2 regions of the Dactylosporangium sp. CA-152071 genome follow, and region 1 is predicted to be linked to the other one. Evidence: riboswitches for the same ligand, from Rfam matches in the RefSeq annotation. Region 1 holds a riboswitch; the other holds the start of a gene.

The links. Region 1 has a riboswitch for glycine ahead of gcvT (glycine cleavage system aminomethyltransferase GcvT). Riboswitches for the same ligand answer to the same signal wherever they lie in the genome.
Region 2: linked by a shared signal. The riboswitch ahead of gcvP (aminomethyl-transferring glycine dehydrogenase) and the one ahead of gcvT (glycine cleavage system aminomethyltransferase GcvT) in region 1 are both predicted to bind glycine.

The regions. Positions count from the first base shown of each region.
Region 1 is NZ_JBNJMZ010000002.1:4,065,965-4,070,944, forward strand. It holds gene ACQEVZ_RS58115 (RNA polymerase sigma factor) at 428-2,053, opposite strand; glycine riboswitch at 2,182-2,275, shown strand; glycine riboswitch at 2,276-2,381, shown strand; gene gcvT (glycine cleavage system aminomethyltransferase GcvT) at 2,433-3,494, shown strand; gene ACQEVZ_RS58125 (glycine cleavage system protein H) at 3,500-3,892, shown strand; gene ACQEVZ_RS58130 (L-serine ammonia-lyase) at 3,898-4,980, shown strand, end outside.
Region 2 is NZ_JBNJMZ010000002.1:413,859-418,838, forward strand. It holds gene ACQEVZ_RS41990 (peroxiredoxin-like family protein) at 1-168, shown strand, start outside; gene ACQEVZ_RS41995 (YciI family protein) at 287-625, shown strand; gene ACQEVZ_RS42000 (hypothetical protein) at 734-1,777, shown strand; glycine riboswitch at 1,868-1,962, shown strand; gene gcvP (aminomethyl-transferring glycine dehydrogenase) at 2,039-4,882, shown strand; gene ACQEVZ_RS42010 (DUF5999 family protein) at 4,904-4,980, opposite strand, start outside.

The sequences.
Region 1 (4,980 bases):
CCGCGGTGCCGGAGGTGAGCGAGGCCGTGGCGGGGGGTGCGGTACGGCAGCAGCAGCCGGTGGCGGGGCGCGACAACGGGCAGAGCACCCGGTACGGCGACCGGTCCGTCTGGATCTTCGACGACACGACGCTCAAGGAGCCGTGGGGTTTCCTGTCCAACAGCGGCGCGGCCACGAAGGACCTCGACGCGGGAGACGGCATCGACCTCACGTCGAACAACCCGGTCACCGTCGACGCGTCGAAGGCGCCGGTGGAGCTGATCCCGAGGTCGGCCGCGGAGAAGGCGTACGAGCAGGCGAACAAGGTGCAGTTCGGGTTCTGGCCCGGTCCTGTCGTCGCGGACCCCGCGCGCGGGCGGGTGCTCGTGTTCTACGGCAAGTCGAAGCCGGTGAAGGCGATGACGACCGCCGGCGGGAAGGCCACCGACTACGCGCTGTTCGGCCACCCCGAGTACGCGCGGCGTGACGGGCTCGTCCAGTACCTGTCGTACTTGGCCGCGTCGCCGCCCGCCGGGACGGTCGCCGCCTTCACCGGCTTCGACCACGGGCCGAACGGCGCGCCGCCGACCTGGAACATGACGTCGTTGGAGCCGTACGGCATGAACGTGTTGATCCACGCCTTCAGCGCCGGGGCGTAGAAGACGGTCTGCCCGGCCGCGCCGGCGGCGTTCGTGAACGCCCCGGCCGCGGGGTCGGCCGTCCAGCCGCCGCCCGTCCAGAACGTCCACTTGCGACGGTCCGTCACGTCGGCGAGGCCGACCTTGCCGAGTTTGCAGCCTTGGTACGTGCAGGCGCCGTACGCGTAGAGCACGTCGCCGACGGTGACGGCGGCGGGGCTGCCGGAGGTGAGGTCGATGCCGTCGGACGCGTCGAGGTCCTTCGTGGCGGCGCCGCTGTTGGACAGGAAGCCGAACGGGTCCTTGAGCGTGGTGTCGTCGAAGATCCAGACGGACCGGTCGGCGTACCGGGTGCTCTGCCCGTTGTCGCGGCCCGCCACCCGCTGCTGTTGCCGCACCGCACCCGCGGGCGCGAACTCGGCCACCTTCGGCACCGCGGGCACGGTGGCGAAGAACGGCGGCACGGACGGGGACGGTGCGGCCGGGGAAGCGGCGGGCGAGGACGGCGCGGGCGCCTGGGCGGTCGCGGGCGGCCGGGCGGCCGGCACCTCCCGCCGCGGCTCGTCGGGCTGCCGCCACACCGTCACGCCGATCACGAGCGCGAGCGCCAGAGCCGCGGCCCCGCCGGCCAGCGCGAAGGCCTTGAGCGCCCACCCGCCGGCGGCCGCCTTCGGCGGGGGCGCCAGGAGCGGCAGGCCGGCAAGGAGGCCCTCCGCCGCCGGGAGCCGGCGGGACCGCTCCGTGCACTGTGGACAGTCGCGGACGTGCCGGGCGATCCGCTTGCGCCACAACGGGTCCGGCTCTCCGTCCCAGCCGGCCACGACCTCGCGCAGCGCCGGGCAGCCGGGCGACGCGTCCAGGGCGCGGACCACCGAACGGGCCACGTCGAGCTGCTCGCGCATCCGCTGCACCCGCACCCCGGCGTGCGCGGCCGGCAGGTCGAGGGCGTCGGCGACCTCGGCGCGGGTCAGGTGACCACCGGCCTCCAGCCACCACAGCGACAGCACCGTGCGGTGCGCCGGGTCCAGCCAGCGGGCCGCCTCCGCGATACCCCGTTGCTCGACGTCCAGGACCTGCCGCAGCACGGCGAGGCCGACGAGGTCCGCCGACGGGTCGGCGGTGTCGGGCAGGCCGTCCGGCTGGTCCTCGCCGCGGGTCAGCCTGGCCCGGCGGGCCTCCGCACGGGCGTCGGCGAGCTGCCGCAGGGCGATCGTCACCACCCACGACCGGAAGCGCCCGGCCCGCCGTACCGTCGAAACCCCCGTCACGACGCGGACCATCGCGTCCTGGACGATGTCGTCGACGTCGAGGTCCCGGTCGGCGCCGCGGCCGACGACGGAGTAGACCAGCGGCAGGTAGCGCGCGGCGAGGGCCTCCACGGCGGCCCGGTCACCGTCGCGGGCCGCCGCCACGAGGACCTCGTCGGACTGTGCCACTGTCGTTCCCGTCTGTTCGTTCACCCTCTGGCGGACCCCCTCCGGTCTCGTGTCATAACACTTTCCGGGCTTGACGGGGCGGTGCGGCGGGACTTACGGTCCTGACCACAACCGCATATCGCGCTGCACGACCCGCGACGGGAGAGCCCTCGGTCAGTCCGAGGCGCCGAAGGAGCAACGTTCTCCCCAGAATCTCTCAGGCATCGGTACCGCCGCGGTCAGGCGACTCTGGAAAGTCAGGACGATCCGTGTCCTGCGCCCACGGTGCAAACCGCCCCGCTCGTCGCGGGCGGCGAAGCTCTCAGGCTCCGATGACAGAGCGGGGAGGTCACCCAGCAGGGGTGCCGTCCGCGACGGCATCCGGACCCAGGGAGCCTCCGTGACACCGCTCTTCGACGTGCACCGCGATCTCGGCGCCACCTTCACCTCCTTCGCCGGCTGGCGCATGCCGCTGCGCTACCAGGGGGACCTCGCCGAGCACCACGCGGTGCGGCGCGCCGCCGGGTTGTTCGACCTGTCGCACATGGGCCAGCTCGAGGTCACCGGCGCCGAGGCGGACCGGTTCCTCGACTACGCGCTCGTCGGCAGGCTGTCGGCGATCGAGGTGGGCCGCGCCCGGTACACGATGCTGTGCCACGACACCGGCGGGGTCCTCGACGACCTCGTCGTCTACCGCCTCGCGGACCGGCGCTACCTGGTGGTCGCGAACGCCGCCAACACCGCCGTCGTCTTCGCGATGCTCCGCGAGCACGCCGACGGCTTCCACGTCACCGTCCGCGACACGTCCGCCGACTGGGCGCTGATCGCCGTGCAGGGGCCTTCGGCGGCGTCGATCCTCGACCCGGGGCCGCTGCGGTACTACGCGATCCGCCCGTTCCCGCTCGCCGGGCGGGACGTGCTGCTGGCGCGGACCGGGTACACCGGCGAGGACGGCTTCGAGGTCTACTGCCGCCCCGATGACGCCGTCGCCGTGTGGCGGGCGCTGCTCGACCGCGGCCCGACGCCGGCGGGGCTGGCCTGCCGCGACACGCTGCGCCTCGAGGCGGGGATGGCGCTGTACGGGCACGAGCTGTCCGTCCGGCGGACCCCGCTGCAGGCCGGCCTCGCCCGCCTCGTCGACTTCTCCAAACGCGACTTCGTCGGCGCCGCCGCCCTGCGCCGCCAGCGCGACTCGGCGCCGGTCGAGGTCCTGGCCGGGCTCGTCACCGGATCCCGGCGGGCGCCGCGCGCCGGCTACCAGGTGCTCGACCCGGCGACCGGCGCGGTGGCCGGCGCCGTCACCAGCGGCGCGCTGTCGCCGACCCTAGGCCATCCCGTCGCGATGGCGTACGTGCCGCCCGCCCTCGCCGAGCCCGGGACCCGGCTCGCCGTCGACGTCCGCGGCGCGAGCGTCGAGGCCACCGTCGTGCAACTGCCCTTCTACGTCGCACCGCCGAAGTGAACGTCATGTCGTCGAACCAGCCGGAGATGAGCGCCATGTCCGCGATCCCGTCGCACCTGTCCTACACGCGTGACCACGAGTGGTTCTCCGACGGCGTCGTCGGCATCACCGCGTTCGCCGCGTCCGCGCTCGGCGACATCGTCTACGTGCAGCTGCCCGAGGTCGGCACGCTGGTCACCGCCGGCGAGCCGTGCGGGGAGATCGAGTCGACGAAGTCCGTCAGCGACCTCATCGCGCCCGCCGACGGCGTCGTCGTCTCGGTCAACCCGCTCATCGCCACCGAACCGGGAGCGGTCAACGACGACCCGTACCGGCGCGGCTGGCTCTTCACGCTCCGCCTCACGGGCGCCGCCCCCGAGCTGCTCGACGCCGCCGCCTACGCCGCCCTGGTCGGGTGAGCCCGGTGGCGCTGAGCGCGTTCGACCTGTACTCCGTCGGCATCGGCCCGTCGTCGTCGCACACCGTCGGCCCGATGCGCGCCGCCCGCCGCTTCGCGTCGGCACTGGACGGGCTGCCGGTCGCCCGGGTGCGGGCGGAGCTCTTCGGCTCGCTCGGCGCCACCGGCCACGGCCACGGCTCCGCGAAGGCCGTCGTCCTCGGCCTGCTCGGGGAGGACCCGGCGACCGTCGACACCGACACCGCCGACGAACGCGTCGACGACGTCCGCCGCACCGGCCTGCTCCACCTCGCCACAGGCCGTGCCGTCGCGTTCTCCGTCGACGACGACGTCGTCCTGCACCGGCGCAAGTCGCTGCCCGAGCACCCGAACGGCATGCGGTTCGCCGCCTACTCCGCCGACGGCGCGCCGCTGCTCGAGCGGACGTACTTCTCCGTCGGCGGCGGCTTCGTGGTCGGCGACACCGGCATCGTGCCCGACACCACGCGGCTGCCGCATCCGTTCGCGACCGGCGGCGAGCTGCTGGCCCTGTGCGCCTCGCTGGACCTGCCGGTGAGCGCCGTCATGTACGCCAACGAACGCGCCTGGCGCCCCGACACCGAGACCCGGGCCGGGCTGCTGCACCTGTGGTCCGTCATGCAGGCGTGCGTCGACCGTGGCTGCTCCCGCGACGGCGTCCTGCCCGGCGGGCTGCGCGTGCCGCGGCGGGCGCCGGCACTGTACCGCGACCTGAAGGCCTCCGCCGACGGCGCCGACCCGCTGAAGGTCCTCGACTGGGTGAACCTCTACGCCCTCGCCGTCAACGAGGAGAACGCCTCCGGCGGCCGCATCGTCACCGCCCCGACCAACGGCGCCGCCGGCATCATCCCCGCCGTCCTGCACTACTACACGCGCTTCGTCCCCGGCGCCACCGACGACGGCGTCGCCCGCTTCCTCCTCACCGCCGCCGCCATCGGCATCCTCATCAAGGGCAACGCCTCCATCTCCGGCGCGGAGGTGGGCTGCCAGGGCGAGGTGGGCTCGGCGTGCGCGATGGCCGCCGCCGGCCTGTGCGAGGTCCTCGGCGGCACCCCCGCCCAGGTGGAGAAC
Region 2 (4,980 bases), 3.7 Mb from region 1:
CCGCCGTCGCTCACCCCGGCCGGCGGCCGTTTCGGCCTCCCGGCCGACTTCCTCATCGCCCCCGACGGCACCGTCCTCGCCGCGAAGTACGGCGAGCACGCCTACGACCAGTGGTCCGTCGACGAACTGCTGTCCCTCGTCGAGCGGCACGGATCCGGCACGCCCTGACCGTGTAGGACTGGCACCGACGGAAATCTGCCGCGGCGGGCTGTCGGATCCGGGGCGGGTCGTTCGTAGGACGGGTGAGCGGCGGCCGGACGGGCCGTCGGAGGCGAGGAGGAACAGGATGCCGCACTACCTGGTCTCGTTCGACGAGGGGTGGATGAACGTCGCCGAGGAGGACGTGCCCGACGTGACGAAGGCCGCGCAGGAGGTGGCGCAGGACGCCCGCGACGCCGGGGTGTGGGTGTTCGGCGGTGGCGTGACGGCGCAGCCCGCGACGGTCGTGGCCGCGGACGGTTCGGTCACCGACGGCCCGTTCCCGGAGACCAAGGAGCACATCGGCGGGTTCGCGCTCCTCGACGTGCCGGACCGGGCCGAGGCGGTCCGGTGGGCCGCCAGGTTCGCCGCGGCGTGCCGTTGCCCGCAGGAGGTGCGGGAGCTGGCCGTCGACGCGGCGGACTGACCCGGCACGGCGGCGCTGCGCGGCGATGGTGCGCTGCGGGTCGGACACAGGGTGCGCGTACTGTGCGCGCAGGTCCGTGAGGATCGGGGGCCGACCCGAGGAGGATCATTGAAGCGCAGCGCCGCGCTGGCCGTCGTCGCCGTCTTGGCGGTCAGCGGATGCAGCTCGCCGGGCAAGGGCAGCGCCGCACCCGCCTCGGGGACGACGGGCGCGACGGGCGCGACGGGCGGGTCCGGCGCCGGCGGCCTGGGCGCCGCGAGCCGGTCCGCGTCCGCGCCGAGCGGGGCGTGCACGATCTTCCCCGCGGACAGCGTGTGGCACGCCGACGTGTCGAGGCTGCCGGTGCACCGGGACTCGGCGGCGTGGGTCGGCAGCATCGGGGCGCAGGCGCACGCGCACCCGGACTTCGGCTCGGGGCTCATCGACGGCGCGCCGTTCGGCATCCCGGTCACGACGGTCGGGCAGGGGCAGGCCGGCGTGAAGGTCAGCTTCGAGTACGCGGACGAGAGCGACAAGGGCCCGTACCCGATCCCGCGCAACGCCAAGGTTGAGGGCGGGCCGAACGCCGACGGGGACCGGCACGTCATCGTGCACGACACGGCGGCCTGCAAGGTGTACGAGCTGTACGCCGCGCGCCCGAACGCGGACGGGTCGTGGAAGGCCGGCTCCGGGGCGGTGTTCGACCTGCGCCGCAACGACCTGCGCAAGGCCGGCTGGACGTCGGCGGACGCCGCGGGCCTGTCGATCCTGGCCGGGCTGCCGCGCGCCGACGAGGTCGCCAAGGGCAGGATCGACCACGCGATCCGGTTCACCGCGCCGCGCACGAGGAACGCGTACGTGTGGCCCGCCCGGCACGCGGCGTCCAGCAGCGCCGACGCGAACCTGCCGCCGATGGGTGCCCGGTTCCGGCTGAAGGCGTCCGTCGACATCGCGGAGTTCCCGGCGCAGGCGAGGGTGGTGGCGCAGGCGCTCAAGCAGTACGGCGCCGTCCTCGCCGACAACGGCTCGCCGTGGTTCTTCTCCGGCACGCAGGACGACCGGTGGAGCAACGATCAGCTCAACGCGCTCAAGGGGCTGAAGGGCAGCGACTTCGAGGCGGTGGACGCCGGCCTCCTGATGGTCGACGCGAATTCAGCCCGCTGTAAGCCATGAACCTAGCGTCCTAGGATGCGCTACGCGCTGTGGTGTGGACCACGGGCGCGTGACCATGGTCGAAGAACCGGTAGATTAGGCATCGCCGGCAATACCCGCGCGGGAGAGATCGTCTGAGTTCAGGGCGACGCCGAAGGGGCAAATCCTCCCCGGAACCTCTCAGGCAGAAGGACCGCGACGGGTTGGCACCTCTGGAGGCCACACGACAGAGGGGGAGGGACGTGCGCAGCCCCGACCCCCGGATCCGAAAGAGTGTGGCCAATGACCAGTTTCGCCAGCAGGCACATCGGACCGTCGCCGGACGAGCAGACGACGATGCTGAAGACCGTCGGGTACGACTCCGTCGAGGCGTTGATGACGGCGGCCATCCCCGGCTCGATCCGCTGGCACCAGCCGCTCCAGCTGCCCCTTGCCGCGTCCGAGGCCGAGGTGCTGGGGGAGCTGCGCGCCCTCGCGTCGGCGAACCGGACGCTCGTCAGCATGATCGGCCTCGGCTACTACGGCACGCACACGCCGCCGGTCATCCTGCGCAACGTCCTGGAGGACCCGTCGTGGTACACGGCGTACACGCCGTACCAGCCGGAGATCAGCCAGGGCCGCCTCGAGGCGCTGCTCAACTTCCAGACGGTGATCACGGACCTGACGGGGCTGCCGGTCGCGGGCGCGTCGCTGCTGGACGAGGCGACCGCCGCCGCTGAGGCGATGACCCTGGCGCGGCGCTCGTCGAAGGTCAAGGCCGACGTGTACGTCGTCGACAGCGACGTCCTGCCGCAGACCCTCGCCGTCATCCGGACCAGGGCGGAGCCGCTCGGCATCGACGTACAGACGGTGGACCTGCGGACCGAGGAGCTGCCGGCGGAGTTCTTCGGCCTGCACCTGCAGTACCCCGGCGCGTCCGGCGCGGTCCGTGACCTGGCGGACATCACCAGGCAGGCGCACGACAAGGGCGCGATCGTCACGTTCGCCGCCGACCTGCTCGCGCTGTGCCTGCTGCAGGAGCCGGCGGCGTTCGGCGCGGACGTCGCGGTCGGCAGCGCGCAGCGGTTCGGCGTGCCGATGGGCTTCGGCGGCCCGCACGCCGGCTACATGTCGGTCCGTAAGGGCCTGGAGCGGACCCTGCCGGGGCGGCTCGTCGGCGTGTCCAAGGACGCGGACGGCGCCCCCGCCTACCGGCTCGCCCTGCAGACCCGTGAGCAGCACATCCGGCGGGAGAAGGCGACCAGCAACATCTGCACCGCGCAGGTGCTCCTCGCGGTCACGGCCAGCATGTACGCCGTCTACCACGGCCCCGACGGGCTGCGGGAGATCGCGTCCCGCACGCACGACATGGCGGTGCGGCTGGCGGCGGGGCTGCGGGCCGGCGGTGTCACCACCGAGCACGAGGCGTTCTTCGACACGGTGACGGCCGTCGTACCGGGGAAGGCGAAGGACGTCGTCGGCGCCGCCGCGGACCGGGGGATCAACCTGCGGCAGGTCGACGCCGACCGGGTCGGCATCGCGTGCGACGAGACGACGACGTTCGGGCACCTGCGTGACGTGCTGGCCGCGTTCGGTCTCGCGCACGTCGACGTGACCGCGCTGGACACGGCGGACGTGGTGCCGGCCGAGCTGCGCCGCACCAGCGACTACCTGAGCCACCCGGTGTTCTCCACGCACCGGTCGGAGACGGCGATGCTGCGGTACCTGAAGCGCCTCTCCGACATGGACTACGCGCTCGACCGGGGGATGATCCCGCTCGGGTCGTGCACGATGAAGCTCAACGCGACCGTGGAGATGGAGCCGATCACCTGGCCGGAGTTCGCCAACGTGCACCCGTTCGCGCCGGCGGCGCAGACGCAGGGCTACCGGAAGCTGATCGGTGACCTGGAGCGGTGGCTGGCGGAGGTCACCGGCTACGACGCGGTGTCGCTGCAGCCGAACGCGGGGTCGCAGGGCGAGCTGGCGGGCCTGCTCGCGATCCGCGCCTACCACCACTCGCGGGGCGACACCGGGCGGGACATGTGCCTGATCCCGTCGAGCGCCCATGGCACGAACGCGGCCAGCGCCGTCATGGCGGGCATGCGGGTCGCGGTGGTGGCGTGTGACGAGCTGGGCAACGTCGACCTCGGTGACCTCGAGGCGAAGATCGAGCTGCACCGGGACCGGCTTGCCGCGATCATGGTGACGTATCCGTCGACGCACGGGGTGTACGAGACGGGCATCTCCGACCTGTGCGCGAAGGTGCACGAGGCGGGCGGCCAGGTGTACGTCGACGGGGCGAACCTCAACGCGCTGCTCGGCTACGCGAAGCCGGGGCAGTTCGGGGCGGACGTGTCGCACCTGAACCTGCACAAGACGTTCTGCATCCCGCACGGCGGCGGCGGCCCGGGTGTCGGTCCGGTCGCGGTCCGTGCCCACCTGGCGCAGTTCCTGCCGTCGCACCCGGTCTTCGAGCTGGACGGCGCGCAGGACGGCGTGGCGGCGCCGGTCGGGCCGGTGTCGGCGGCGCCGTGGGGGTCCGCGGGGATCCTGCCGATCCCGTGGGCGTACCTGCGGCTGATGGGCCCGGACGGGTTGACGAAGGCGACGGCGACGGCGGTCCTCGCGGCGAACTACGTGGCGGCGCGGCTGCGGGAGCACTACCCGGTGCTGTACAGCGGCAGCGAGGGCCTCGTCGCGCACGAGTGCATCCTGGACCTGCGCACGATCACGAAGGCGACCGGTGTGAGCGTGGCGGACGTCGCGAAGCGGCTCATCGACTACGGGTTCCACGCGCCGACGATGTCGTTCCCGGTGTCGGGCACGCTGATGGTGGAGCCGACCGAGAGCGAGGACCTGGTGGAGCTCGACCGGTTCTGTGACGCGATGATCGCGATCCGTGAGGAGATCGACCGGGTGGCGTCCGGGGAGTGGCCGGCGGGGGACAACCCCCTGGCGGGCGCGCCGCACACGGCGGCGGTCGTCACCGCGGACGAGTGGGCGCACGCCTACCCGAGGTCGCTCGCCGCCTACCCGGCCGGCGTGACGGTGGCGAAGTACTGGCCGCCGGTGCGGCGGATCGACGACAGCTACGGCGACCGGAACCTGGTCTGCTCGTGCCCGCCGGCATCAGCCTTCGAGGAGTGAGCGGCTACGGAGCGTGATCGCTCAGGCGGCTTCGACGAGGACGTGCATGGCCGGGCCGCGGTGCGGTTCGATCACGCTGCAGTCAGGAAGTAGCTCTC